DNA from 2 places in the Ignavibacterium sp. genome. Region 2 is predicted to be linked to the other one. Evidence: riboswitches for the same ligand, from Rfam matches in the RefSeq annotation. Region 2 holds a riboswitch; the other holds the start of a gene.
The links. Region 2 has a riboswitch for S-adenosylmethionine ahead of Q0X14_RS00565 (hypothetical protein). Riboswitches for the same ligand answer to the same signal wherever they lie in the genome.

Region 1 (7,459 bases), 1.3 Mb from region 2:
CCATCGGGATATTTGACTTCATCATTACCGAAGCCAAACAATACTGCTGTTCCGACTACTATTGCAGCAAAAAGACCGAAAGAAAGAATGATTTGTTTTTTCATAAAGCACTCCTTTTTTTGATTTAAATAAATTAGTTAGGATTCCTAACTAATATAATCCTTAAAGAAATACCTGTCAAGTAATTTGTAAAATAAAAATCAGTAATTGAGGTTGGGACTGAGCCATCTTTCAATTTCCTCAACGCTCATTCCTTTGCGGCGATGATAATCAAGCACCTGATCTTTATCAATCTTTCCAACCTGAAAATACTTTGCTTCAGGATGGGCAAAATACAATCCGCTTACACTTGCGGCGGGATACATTGCCATTGATTCAGTAAGTTTAATGCCAGAGTGTTCTTCAACTTTTAGTAAATCAAATATGATTGGCTTTTCTGTGTGATCCGGTTGTGCAGGATATCCGGGTGCCGGACGAATACCGATGTAATTTTCTTTTATAAGTTCTTCGTTAGTTAGATTTTCATCCGATGCATAACCCCAATATTCTTTTCTGACAAGTTCGTGAAGATGTTCTGCAAATGCTTCGGCTAATCTGTCAGCTATTGCTTTAATCATTATGCTGTTATAGTCGTCGTGATTTTTCTCAAATTCCCGGATCAGTTTCTCAATTCCGATTCCTGCAGTAACAGCAAATGCGCCAATATAATCGATTAGTCCGGAATCTTTTGGTGCTACAAAATCAGCCAGAGCAATGTTGGGCTGTCCTACTGTCTTTTGCATTTGCTGGCGAAGTGTGTGTAAAACGGTAAGAACTCCTTTCCTGGATTCATCGCTGTAAACTTCAATATCATCTCCAACGGAATTAGCAGGAAACAATCCGAATACAGCATTTGCAGTTAAAAGATTTTCGGATACAACTTTCTCTAAAAGCTTATTTGCATCATCGAAAAGTTTTTTAGCTTCGCTTCCGATTTTTTCATCATCAAAAATTGCGGGATACTTCCCTTTTAATTCCCATGTTTGAAAGAACGGAGTCCAGTCAATATAATTTCTTAATACTGAAAGCGAATAATTCTTCAGAACAGTAACACCCAACTTATTTGGTTTTTTAATTTGCGATTTGCTCCAATCTATTTTCAACTTATTCTCTCTTGCCTTTTCAATAGGAATAAGTTGTTTATCGGTTTTTTTCTTCAGATAATCTTCGCGCAGTTTTTTATATTCATCTTTTACTGATTGAATATATTTTCTTCTTTCTGTTTCATCAGGATTAAGTAAAGAAGAAACAACAGGAACGCTGCGCGATGCATCGAGAACATGAATTACAGCTCCATCATAGCTTGGATCAATTTTAACAGCTGTATGAACGCGGGATGTTGTTGCACCACCAATAAGCAAAGGAATTTTCAGTCCTCTTCTTTGCATTTCTTTTGCAACATGAACCATTTCATCGAGCGATGGAGTGATAAGCCCGCTTAAACCAATAACATCAACTTTCTTGTCAATTGCCGTTTGAATGATTTTCTCGGCGTGAACCATAACTCCAAGATCAATCACATTATAGCTGTTACAGCCAAGCACAACAGCAACAATATTTTTACCTATATCGTGAACATCGCCTTTGACTGTTGCCAATAATACTGAAGCCCCTCCTAAATCCTCCTCTTTTGCTTCGTCAAAACCCTCTCTGTTAGAAGCCTCCCCTAAATCCCCTCCAAAGGAGGGGACTTTTAAATTCTTTATAATTTCCTCCAATACATTTTTAGTGTCTTTAATTACCTGCTCATTGGTAAATCGAATCACTTTAAAGCCAACTTCATTTAGCCATTGAGTTCGAATTTCATCTGATTCTTTGTTATCAGGAAGTTGATGAATCAGTCCATCAATTTCTATAATAAGTTTCTGTTCGAGGCAAACAAAGTCGGCAATATATTTTCCGATTATGTGTTGTCTTCTGAATTTATAGTTCTCAAGTCTTCTATCCCGTAAAAGCTCCCACATTTTTTCTTCTGCTTCAGTAGGATTAGAACGGTTTTGTTTAACGAATTCCTTAAGTAATCCATAAACGCCCGGATCTGCTGTCATCCAATCAAACTTATCTGACTCTGAGGAAGAGGCATTTGCTCCCTTCTCCTTTGGAGAAGGGCTGGGGATGAGGCTTTCATTTCCCGAGGAGATTTGGGGTTTGGCAATAAAAGGTTCCAGTATCGCCACTGCCTTTTTCATAACTCTCGCGCTTTTTACAACCTGTGGAAGAAACATTTTGCCTGCACCAAATAAATCACCGACTACATTCATTCCTGCCATCAAAGGACCTTCAATTATTTCAAGCGGTGCGGAATATTTTTCAAGAGCTTCTGCAATATCATCATCAATATAATCAGTGATGCCTTTAATCAGTGCGTGCTTTAATCTTTCCTCAACCGAAAGATTTCGCCATTCATCTTTCTTTTCTTCAATATGAACTTTGTCTTGCTTCTTAATCTTTTCAGCAAAATCAATTAATCTTTCCGTTGCATCAGTTCTTCTGTTAAGAATAACATCTTCAACCAGCTCGAGTAAATCTTTGGGAATATCTTCATACACTACAAGCTGTCCGGCATTTACAATTCCCATATCCATTCCAGCTTTAATAGCGTGATACAGAAAAGCCGAGTGCATAGCTTCACGAACAACATCGTTACCACGGAATGAAAAAGAAAGGTTACTAACGCCTCCACTTACTTTTGCAAGTGGCAAATTTTGTTTTATCCAGCGTGTTGCTTCGATGTAATCAACTGCATAATTATTATGCTCAGACATTCCTGTTGCAATAGCAAGAATATTCGGATCAAATATTATATCCTGTGGTGGAAATCCAACTTCTTTGGTTAGAATATCATAAGCCCTTTTACAGATTTCTATACGCCTTTCAAAAGTGTCTGCCTGACCTTTCTCATCAAACGCCATCACTATAACTGCTGCACCATAACTTAAAATTTTCTTTGCATGTTCTTTAAATACTTCCTCGCCTTCTTTCAATGATATGGAATTTACAATTCCTTTTCCCTGCAAACATTTTAATCCGGCTTCTATAACTGACCATTTTGATGAATCGATCATTATCGGGAGTTTCGCAATATCAGGTTCTGCTTCAAGTAGATTCAGAAATTTTGTCATTGCCTTTTCTGAGTCGAGCATACCTTCGTCCATATTAACATCAAGCACCTGAGCACCGCCTTCAACCTGATCTCGTGCAACCGAAAGTGCTTCATCATATTTCTCCTCTTTAATCAGCCTCGCAAACTTTTTCGAACCGGCCACATTAGTTCTTTCACCGATGTTCATAAAATTTGAATCGGGACGAAGTATGACGGGTTCAAGTCCGCTTAATCTTAAATATGGTTCCTGAGGTTTTGGAATTCGTGGTTTATGATGTTTGACTATTTCTGCAATTGCTCTGATATGGTCAGGAGTTGTTCCGCAACATCCACCAACTATATTCACAAATCCACTTGCAAGAAAATCTTCAAGCACACTTGCCATTGATTGCGGAGTTTCGTCATATCCTCCCATTTCGTTTGGAAGTCCCGCATTCGGATAAACAGAAATAAATTTATCAGCTATATTCGATAAGTCCTCAACGAATGGTCTCATCTGCTTTGCACCAAGAGCACAGTTTAATCCTACGCTTACAAGATTTTTAGCGTGAGAAATTGAAATATAAAATGCTTCCACTGTTTGTCCTGATAAAGTTCTTCCGCTCATATCAACAATAGTTCCCGATATCATAAGCGGAAGCTCAATATTTTTCTCTTCGAGATAATTTTGAATTGCTATGATTGCAGCTTTTGCATTTAATGTATCAAAGATTGTTTCAATCAAAAGGATATCAACACCGCCATCAACAAGTCCTTTTGTCTGTTGATAATACGCATCAACCATTTCATCAAAAGTAACGGCACGATAACCCGGATCATTAACATTCGGTGAAATCGAAAGTGTTTTGTTTGTTGGTCCTAATGCGCCTGCAACAAATCTCGGCTTGATAGGATCAGTTTTATTAAATTCTTCCGCAACTTCTTTTGCAATTCTGGCAGCTTCGAAATTTATTTCATAAACAAGATGCTCGGTATGATAATCTGCCTGTGAAATTGGGGTTCCGTTAAATGTGTTAGTTTCAACAATATCGGCACCTGCTTCAAAATAAGCGCGATGAATACCTTTAATTATTTCTGGTTGAGTAAGACAAAGAATATCATTGTTACCCTTTAAATCGTATGGATGATCTTTAAATCTCTCACCGCGATATTGTTCTTCTGTAAGTTTGTGGCGCTGAATCATTGTTCCCATTGCACCATCGAGAATGAGGATTCTTTCAGACAAAAGTTTTTTGAAAATTTCTACATTCATTACGAATACCTTTATTTATCAAACCATAAAAAATTATTTTCTTAGTGTCTTTGTGCCTTCGTGGCGGAAAAGATTTTTTGCCACGAAGACTCGAAGACACAAAGAGATTTAAAACTAAATTGCCTCTTCAGATGATATGAAGAGGCAATCAAAACTTCTTCATCTCATCTTCCCCCTGATAAACAGGGGCAGGATTTAGCACCCGACATCACGACAAAGTCTTGACCGGCTGCTACGGTATCAACGGGCCTGTTCCCTACACCGTTCTTGATAAGATTTTATTATGTAAAAGAACTATTAAATCCTGTTTCAAATATATGAATAATAGTTGCTTTGTCAAGTTGATCGTTTAATACTGAACTAAATGATGTCCGCATTTCTTTTATAGCTTGTCAATTATCTTTAAATTTCAAACAGCAAAAATCAAAGGATTGTTTCATATGATAGTTGTAACTGGTGGCGCTGGTTTTATCGGAAGCGCTATTGTGTGGAGATTAAATAATCTCGGGAATGATAAGATTATTATCGTTGACGAGCTCGGCACTACAGAAAAGTGGAAAAATCTTGTCGGATTAAAGTTTCAGGAGTTTATTCACAAAAATGATTTTATTAACTCTATAGTTGAAGACTCTATTGAATTTCCTGTTGAAGCAATAATTCATATGGGAGCCAACTCTTCTACTACAGAAAAAGACGCAGATCACCTTTTTTCGAATAACTATCTCTATACTCAGGAACTTGCCAGGTATTGTTTATCAAAAGAGATTAGATTTATCTATGCTTCCTCTGCAGCAACATACGGAGATGGCTCGCTTGGTTTCGATGATGATGAATCGAAGTTGGAAAGTCTTCGTCCATTAAATATGTATGGCTACTCAAAACAATTATTTGACCTTTGGGCAAAACGAAATAATGTTCTTGATAAAATAGTAGGAATAAAATATTTCAATGTTTACGGACCTAACGAATATCACAAGGGAGATATGCGTTCGGTTGTGCACAAAGCATTTGAACAGGTTCGTGATACAGGAAAGGTTAGATTATTCAAATCTTTAAATCCTCAATATAAAGATGGCGAGCAGATGCGTGATTTTGTTTATGTAAAGGATGCTGTTGATATGACACTTCATTTTCTTGAGCATAAAGACCAAAACGGAATTTACAATGTTGGTTCCGGAAAAGCTCGCACCTGGATTGATCTTGTAACAGCTTTATTCAATGCTGTTGGTAAACCGGTAAACATTGAGTTTATTGATTTGCCCGAACATCTCCGGGAAAAGTATCAATACTTTACCGAAGCTAATCTTTCTAAAATCAAAAGGGCCGGATATAATAAATCAATTACTTCTTTAGAGGATGGAGTAACTGATTATGTTAAGAATTATTTACTGAAAAATTTATATCTAGGTTACTGAAAAGACTAAGAATAAAGGTGAGATTAAGAGTGAGCGGTTAGCTCACTCTTTTTTTAAAACTTTTCTTCGTCATCATCCAGAAGATCATCTTCATCATCGAGATCATCAATATCAAAATCGTCATCAATTAAATCATCTGCAGGCTCTTCGTCTTCGTCGAAGAAATCATCGTCTTCATCTTCATCAAATAAATCATCATCATCAACAAGATCATCATCTTCTTCATCATCATAATCATCAAAATCGTCGTCTTCATCAGGGTTTTTTCTTTTAGCTGCAGAAAGTTCCTGCTCTGCAAGAAGTCTCCAGAATGATTTATTGACTTCGTTTTGTTCGTTATTAAGAAAATTTAATTCATTCATTTCCATCTTTAATAGTCTCCAAATAATCTTTGTAATTTCTTAAGTTAATTTATAGTTGCTGTGTAAATCTCCAAACAGAAAAATAAAAATCCAAAAAATTTTTTGTTATATTTCACACGCATTAAAAACATACTTGCTTTATTAATAACAGTCAATTAAAAAATTTTATCTTATGAAACTCGCAACTCTCTGTTATGTTCTTGACCAAAATACTAATTCAACTTTAATGATTTACCGGAACAAAAAACAAAACGATTATCACGAAGGCAAATGGAACGGGCTCGGCGGAAAGTTTGAACAAGGAGAATCACCCGAAGAATGTGCAATTAGAGAAATTGAAGAAGAAAGCGGACTGAAAGTAAAATCTGTTAATATGAAAGGTTTCATTACCTTTCCTTTATTTGATGGTAAAGATGATTGGTATGTTTTTCTTTTTACCGCTGATGAATTTGAAGGAGATTTGATTGATTCGCCGGAAGGACATCTTGAGTGGATACCAAATGATAAACTTACAGAAATAAATCTTTGGGAAGGAGATAAAATTTTTATTCCGTGGTTATTTCAGGAAAAGTTCTTTAGTGCAAAGTTTAATTATGAAGATGGAAAGTTTGTTGGGTATGATGTTAATTTTTATTGAAAAATTGAGGTGCTTATGTTTATAGAAAATTTATTAACTAATACTTTAGGAACTATTTTAGGTGGTTTATTACTATCTATTATTTATTTTATTATCTATGAGAAGATTTTTCCTAAAAAGAATCTCACTGGTGAGTGGGAGGCTGCTTTGATAATTAAAAATACAAAATACAAACCCTACGAGGGCCTAACAGTATTTTACAAGATACATTTATTACATAAAGGAAATGAATTGAGTGGAACCGGAGAAAAGGTTAAAGAAAAACGAGATGATGGATATTTCCATGAATTTGAATTTGATAAAAGAGTCACATTGTCGCTATAACTTTTCACCCAATTTGGCAAAAATTATCACCCAATTTGGCAAAAAATTTTTTGGCTTTTTTAGATAATAATTTGACTTTATATCCCTATTGAGTCGGTTAAAATGTGTCATTTTGTCATACCGCTTGTTCGCTCTCTATAAGATAATCAATTGTCATTAGATCAATCACAGACAGACCTATTTTATCCAGGTCGGAAAGGGCCAGCTTGGGACTGTCAAAGTTGATCTCTACATCCAAAAGTTTGGAAATTTCTTGTTGGAATTCTTCTAAATTATTTTCCTTTACTTGGATTTGTCCATCTTCTCTTTTTTCCCCATATTTTTCCA
Region 2 (7,459 bases):
CCATCCTTGTTTTAAAAGAGAATCGGCAACATCCTGTGCAGTTATAATACTTGTGGAAATAAGAATTAACAGAAAGATTTTTTTCATTTTTACACCTGTGTAATGGTTTGTGTTATTATAATTTAAAAGTAAAATTGTTGGGATCTTGAATAAGAATTCAAAAATTTAAACTTAATCTTCTTGAACAAACTATTTAAAGTTACATAAGAAACCAGTCAGACGGCTACTTCTGATACTTGTTCATACTTAAAAGGAAATGCGAAGTAATAAAAATTCTTATCCTCTTTTAATATTTTATCTTTGGTGAGAAAATATTTTTCAACCTTAGAAGGGTCTTTAAGGTCAGGTAAGTATCTCAAGTAAAGTCCCTCTTCAAATTGCCACTTTGGTAATCTGATTTGTTTGTGTGGGAATAAGTATGATAAATCAACAGCAACTTTTCTTGTAATTCCGTATTTATCAATATAAAGGTAAATTGGTCTCATAATTTTTTAACTTTTCTGCAAAGATAAACTAAACTAATGTTTTCAAAAAAAATATCAATCACAAACATACCTTAAATACAATGAGAAGATTTAAGTTATTTATTCCAATAATTATTCTGAATGTACAATTAATTTGTTTTGCTCAGGTTGAAAATGTGCAGCTAAATCATCCGGTTTACATTTTTCTTAAAGAGATTTATGTAAAAGGATTAGTGGACTATATTAAAGAAGATGATCCGGTTATGTCGCGATTTGAAATAATTAAACTTCTAAACCTTATAAAAATTAATGAACCCTCACTAAGCCCCACAGAGAAAAAACTTCTTAATAAATACTTAGCAGAGCTTAATGATGATCTTAATCCGGAAAGCTCTACACAGCTTTTTAATCCGGATAATAATTTTATTTCCGATTTACCGGAGATGTTTTCACAAAAAGTAAAATATCTTTATGGCTATAAAGAAGATGGGAATAATATCTTTCTGGAATGGCTTGGTCACTTCTATCACGGGCAAAGGTTTTCACCAACACCAACAAATAATGCTAACCTTTATGATATCGGCTTCAGAATGCGCGGAACAGTTTTTAATCATCTTGGTTATAACCTGACAGTGATTAAAGGGGGAGTTTCAGGTAATGACAGAATTGCGGAAACCATTGAGCCAAAACTTCTTTCAAATTATAAATGGGTTGAAAATCTGGAAAATATTGGTAATTATGGTTTTAATTATGGATATCTGAAATTTTATACTTCACCAACGGAAAACATGGATTTGTCCGTTCAACTCGGGAGAGAAGATATAACTTTTGGGTATGGCTATGGAAGCAAGTTAGTTCTCTCCGGAGAAAATCCCACACTCGATTTTATAAAATTTAATTTTGATTATGGTGTTATCCACTTTACCTCTCTGCACGCATCAACTGTTGGCAATTTTAGTTATGATATAAATCAGCGTTATACAAAATACCTGGCATTGAACAGATTAAGATTATCCTTCAAAAATCTTTTTGATTTTGGAATCGGTGAAACAATGATTTACTCAGGCAGAGGAATTGAACTTGGTTATTTAAGTCCACTTGCATTTTATAAATTTATTGAAATGGATTTACAGGACAGAGATAATGGAACTCTATGGATGGATTTTCAAACAAACTTTCTGAAGAAGCTTCAGTTTCAGGCAACATTTTATCTTGATGAAAATATACTCAGCAATCTTCAGGATTTAGAAAGATATACCAACAAAACTGCATATCAACTAAATGCATTTTGGTATGAGCCATTTTCAGTAAATGATTTATCATTAATTTTAGAATACACCAAAATTCGTCCTTATGTTTATACTCATCGTGATCCAAAGAACACTTATACAGCTTTCGGAACAAACCTGGGACATCGCATTGGTCCTAATGCTGACGAGATAATGTTCAGGGCTAATTATAATCTTAGTGATAGAATAAGATTAACGGGTGAATATCGTTTTACAAGAAAAGGAAATAATGTATATGACGAAAATGGTAATCTGATTAAAAATGTTGGTGGAGATATTTTTTTAAGTCATCCTGATATATTAGAAAACAAAACAGCAAAGTTCTTAGATGGTGAAAGAATTAACACTTCACATTTTATTTTGGGAATGAGAATCGAGCCGATTCGTGAATTTTATTTTGACATTTACTTTAATTATCTATCAACAAAGAATCTCACAAAATCTATTATTGAAAATCTTAGTTATGCACTTATAAAATTCACTTTGGAATATTGAATAATGGTGAATTTATATCCTACCACTTCAGTCGCATTAAAAACAGAGTCTAATACTAATTATCGTAATTTGGAAATTCTCAATAATTAAATTTATTATTAAATAAATATTAGCATCTATCGTAAGAATAAATATAAGATAATTATAACCTCAATGAATTTCATTAAGGGTGAAATATTATCAGAGAATTCTCATATATGTTTTCAGAGCGCATTGAAAAATTTAACTTTTGTAATTCCAGAGAGATTCAAAGCCCCCATTATTAAAAATTCAATTAAGCAAGTATGGTTAGGAATAAGACCTGAAGATATTCATCTAAAAAGCGAAACTGTAGTGAACAATAATCAAGATGTAATAAATTCTGAAATACATTTAGTAGAACCTTTAGGTAATCAGACATTGATCTATTTTAGTTTTGAAAATCAGCAAATTGTTTCTGAGCATAGAGGATTTGCAACTCAAGTAAAAGGCACTTTAGCACAACTTTCATTGGATTTGGAAAAAATACATTTGTTCAATTTTTTGACTGAAGAAAGAATTGAAGAAGAGAATATTTAAGTTCGTAATTAGAATAATATCTTCCCAAAATAATCTTATATTCTGTCCCTCTGGGACAAAAAGCAATTAAGAGCTGCCTGACACAGAATTGCACACAGGCAGTTTTGAATTAAAGTTAATTTAATCCCTTTTAGGGATTGAATATTTTTAGAAATATTTTTATTTCTAAAAATTAATAGAGTTCATTTTTTAATTTCTAATTTGTTTTGTGCAGCAGTGATCAGAATTATTATTTATTGATAAGCACCCTCTTGACATTTTATTTTCAGAATATTAATATAGCATCGTGAATTTGATCCTATTCTGTTCATTGTAAAACTTAATTAAATTTTTTCAGTCGCGATTTAAGGGCAACTTGCAGCGACTTAAAACAAATAGCTAAAGCGCCAATATGAGAGTTTTTATAAGATCACCCTCCCGTTTGGCGAGGGTTTTTTAGTTTAAATACATAGTGGGATTTGAGCCATATTGCAGCCACTTTAAAATCTGCTAAAAAGGCAAACAGAACTTTTTAACTAAAGCCTGTTGCTGAACTTTTAGCAGCAGGCTTTTTTTGTTAATTAAATTTTATTGGAGGTTAAAATGGACTACAAATTAGCAATCAGACAAGGAGATATCCTTTTCTTAAAAATTGATCAAATTCCAAGAAACTGTGAAAAGTTAAATACTAAATTGATTAAAGAAGGTGAGGTCAGCGAACATTGTCATAAAATTAATTACGGGAATGCAACATTATATAAACCATATGGAAAATCTTCTGATAACTTTTATCTTCCTGCAGAACAGCTAATTGGTTATCTGGAGGTTACTGACCTGGCTGTTATTGGACACGAGGAACATAAGCCCATACATCTTTTAGAAGGGGCTTATGCAATAGTTCAACAAAGAATATTTAATCCTTTAGAAAGGGGTGAGAATTATGGGACCGACTAAAATTATTCTTCGGGAAAAAGAACACTTTGAGAAATTTTATAAAATAATAACCGGACAATCTGATAATAAAGAATCTCTCACAAGCAAAGAGGCAACATTCCTTCTTCAAAGATTTGAAGAAAGATTAAGAAGCTGGCAAAAAATGTTTGAGAATATTAAAACGGCAAATGAAGAAGATTTCAAAAAATATTCCGAGCAATGGCTGAGGTTTATGGGATGTACAAAGAAAATAAGCTACCCTATTATATTAACCCAGGAACTGATTGTTAATCCAAAACTGATTAATGATTCTGGGGAAATTATTCAGCCGGTTTCAGTTGCTATAAAATTCTACAATATGCTTGCAGAGGTCTTTCACAGAGGTGGAGTCTCGTTTAATGTCATTCAAAGAATGTTTAATATTTCTGAAAATTATTCAGGCTTAATGAATTCTCTTTTCTTATACAAGATGCTTGGCTATAATCACAATGAAACTGTTGATTACTACGGAGATAACTTCAAAAATTATCATCTCCCGATAAGGAACACTCTTGATAGTTTGCTTTTCTGTGCATCCGAATGCATGTTTTATGCGGTGGGAGGATATAGTTATCTTGACAATTTTGTAATCGAGGATGGAATCGATTCAGATACTTATGTTGAAGGATTAAAATTGCTGCGCAAAGCAATTGATGCAGGTCTTGGTTATTTCATTTTTGGGGATGATTTGATTGGTATTGTAGATATTCCCAAAGTTAAATTTAACAGCCGAGGAGAGTATCATTGTGCTGGCGGTCCTGCTATGAAAAATATTTTGGGTAATGAAGCTTACTTCTACAATGGTACGGCAGTAAACAAAAAAATAATTATGCATCCTGAACAAATTACAGTAAAAGAAATACTCTCAGCACAACATCCCCGCATCAAAGAAATAATGATTGAGAGATATGGTTTAGGGAATTTAGTGGAAGCGGTTGGGTATATTGTACTTGACGAGGTTAAAGTTGAAAAATTCGTTTATCAGTTACTCAGCATAGATATTGAGGAAATTGCTCCAATTGTTGTACTAAAAGTGACCTGCCCATCCACAAAAAAGAAATATTATTTAAGAGTTCCCTCAACATACAAAAAATTTCAGGACGCACTTGCCTGGACTTTTGGAATTTATTCTGCTGATCTGCGCAGATACTTCGAAACTTAACAGAAAGGAGAACAGATGAAAGAATTTGAATTCACATCCGAATCAGTTTCAGAAGGACATCCGGATAAAGTTGCCGACCAGATATCAGATGCAATTCTTGATGCTTATCTGGAAAAAGATTCTGATTCGAAAGTAGCAATAGAAACAATGATTGCAAAGAATCTGATTGTTCTTGCTGGCGAAATTTCTTCAAGTGCTGAGGTTGATTATCGAGGAACTATAAACAATGTATTGAACTGTGTTGGTTATACAAACGGCTACAATGGCTTCAATTCAGAAAATTATGAACTGATTACCAGCATCACCAAACAGTCAGAAGATATAGCTGAAAGTATAAATGTAGATGAAGAAAAACTTGGTGCTGGTGATCAGGGAATAATGTTCGGGTATGCAGTCAAAGAAACAAATTCACTGATGCCTTTGCCTATTTCAATTGCTCATAACCTTCTAATTAAACTTGCTGAAGTCAGAAAGTCAGGCAGATATGATTTTCTTCTGCCAGATGCAAAATCTCAGGTTACAGTTAAATACATTGATGGAAAACCAGTAAGCATTTCTAAGATTATTATATCAACGCAGCACACTGAATTTGTGCATAGGAAAAAGCTACGAGAGATTCTTCTTGATGAAGTTATCACAGATACTGTACCTTCGGATTTAACATACTCACCTGATGATTGCGTTATAAATCCATCCGAAAGATTCGTTAATGGCGGACCTTTGGCAGATGTAGGACTAACAGGAAGAAAAATAATTGTCGATACTTACGGAGGCAGTTGTCCTCACGGTGGTGGCGCATTTTCAGGAAAGGATGCCAGCAAAGTTGATCGCTCAGGTGCATATATGGCTCGTTATATTGCAAAGAATATAGTAGCAGCCGGAATTTCAGAAAAATGCACTGTGCAATTAGCTTATGTTATCGGAAAACCTGAGCCGATATCAGTATTCCTTGATTTTCACGGCACAGGAAAAATCAATGAAGAAAATCTTTTGAGAATTATACCTGAAATATTTGATTTAACTCCAAATGGAATTATAAAGCAGTTTGGGCTTTATAAACCAATATTCAGAAAAACTGCTGCTTATGGTCACTTTGGAAGAAATGAAAATGAATTTTTGTGGGAAAGAACAGATAAAGTTGAAGCACTTAGTAATCTGCTTAAATAACAACTTAAAATTCAAAGGAGAATAAAATGAAAAACTTAACTCATATAACAGTAATATTGGATCGCTCTGGTTCGATGCAAGCAATAAAATCAGATATTATCGGTGGATTTAACACATTCCTTAAAGAGCAAAAGGAAGTTCCGACAAAATCAACATTCACATTAATTCAATTTGATACTGTAAATCATTATGAAATAGTGCATAACTTTAAACCAATATCAGAAATACCTGAACTGACAGATAAAACATTCGTCCCTCGAGGGGGAACTCCCTTACTCGATTGTTTGGGAAGAGGGATTAATGATTTATCTGAACAAATATCAAAATTGCCGGAGGATAAAAAGCCAGATAGAATATTTTTTGTTGTAATTACAGATGGTCACGAAAACTCGAGTACGGAATTTTATAAAGAAGACATAGTAAAATTGATAGACAAGAAAAAGAGCGAAGACAGATGGGAGTTTTTATTCCTCAGTGCTGATTTGCAGGCAATATCGGATGCAAGACATTTCGGAATAAATCAAACGAATATTTTCGTATTCAGAAAGGATAAGAAAGAAGTAAATAAAATGTGGGAAAACTTATCGTATAAATTAAGTATGGCAAGAGCAGATTATAATTATAAGATTGATTTGAATGATAACACCGAAGCGACGAGCTGAGACCTGATTAGTACAAATTTAATTCTCTCAAACCCCTCGGCTAAGAGGGGTTTGGGATGAATACCCATAGGTCTTACTTTTCAAAAATTATTTTAATAAATCAAAAAAAGTTTTTAATTTCAATTAGATGATGACGTCTTTAAAGTAAATTTATATTTTATCTTTTTCGTTACTTTAATCAGTAAAAGAAATGTTTGTTGGAAAATATAAAGCCACACTTTCTAATTCTATCTTGCTAGTTATTCTTCTTATTTTTGAAAAGTAAAATAAATCTTTGCGAGAGGGAGAAACATGGCAACTACTACCGCAACAATTTTTATAGGTAAAACGCATCCGTATCATAGCGGAATAATTCCAACACACTTAATTCAATTAACTGAGAATGATAGACCCGCTTTAATCTTACAAGATTTAAAGGCGATAGACAATAAGATAGTAATCATACCAACCGTTGAAAATATGGTGGATGATATTTTTTTAATGATTGCTGTTTATGTTTATAATTTGATAACTCCTCCAAAGAAACTTGATAATCCATCCAGAGATAGTCTATACGAGCTACTTACAGATCAAGAACGAATTATCATTTACAAAAATGTTAAAAGAGCACTTCAAGGGACAAATATTAAAGTCGTATTTAACATTTTAGAGTATTCGCATTTAATAAACCAAATCGAAGATATAAAGAAATATTCTGTTAATTATGAGGTT

Region 1: it holds a riboswitch for S-adenosylmethionine, as region 2 does, so the genes downstream of both, metH (methionine synthase) here and Q0X14_RS00565 (hypothetical protein) in region 2, are expected to answer to the same signal.

Annotation. Positions count from the first base shown of each region.
Region 1 covers NZ_AP026678.1:2,426,694-2,434,152, forward strand. The annotation lists gene Q0X14_RS10445 (cytochrome P460 family protein) at 1-104, opposite strand, end outside; gene metH (methionine synthase) at 201-4,394, opposite strand; SAM riboswitch class I at 4,556-4,671, opposite strand; gene rfaD (ADP-glyceromanno-heptose 6-epimerase) at 4,835-5,809, shown strand; gene Q0X14_RS10460 (hypothetical protein) at 5,863-6,171, opposite strand; gene Q0X14_RS10465 (8-oxo-dGTP diphosphatase) at 6,344-6,808, shown strand; gene Q0X14_RS10470 (hypothetical protein) at 6,824-7,132, shown strand; gene Q0X14_RS10475 (hypothetical protein) at 7,248-7,459, opposite strand, start outside.
Region 2 covers NZ_AP026678.1:133,783-141,241, forward strand. The annotation lists gene Q0X14_RS00545 (DUF3078 domain-containing protein) at 1-87, opposite strand, end outside; gene Q0X14_RS00550 (hypothetical protein) at 216-485, opposite strand; gene Q0X14_RS00555 (capsule assembly Wzi family protein) at 566-2,248, shown strand; gene Q0X14_RS00560 (TOBE domain-containing protein) at 2,402-2,806, shown strand; SAM riboswitch at 3,133-3,208, shown strand; gene Q0X14_RS00565 (hypothetical protein) at 3,389-3,739, shown strand; gene Q0X14_RS00570 (DUF6745 domain-containing protein) at 3,726-4,919, shown strand; gene metK (methionine adenosyltransferase) at 4,935-6,086, shown strand; gene Q0X14_RS00580 (vWA domain-containing protein) at 6,113-6,748, shown strand; gene Q0X14_RS00585 (hypothetical protein) at 7,040-7,459, shown strand, end outside.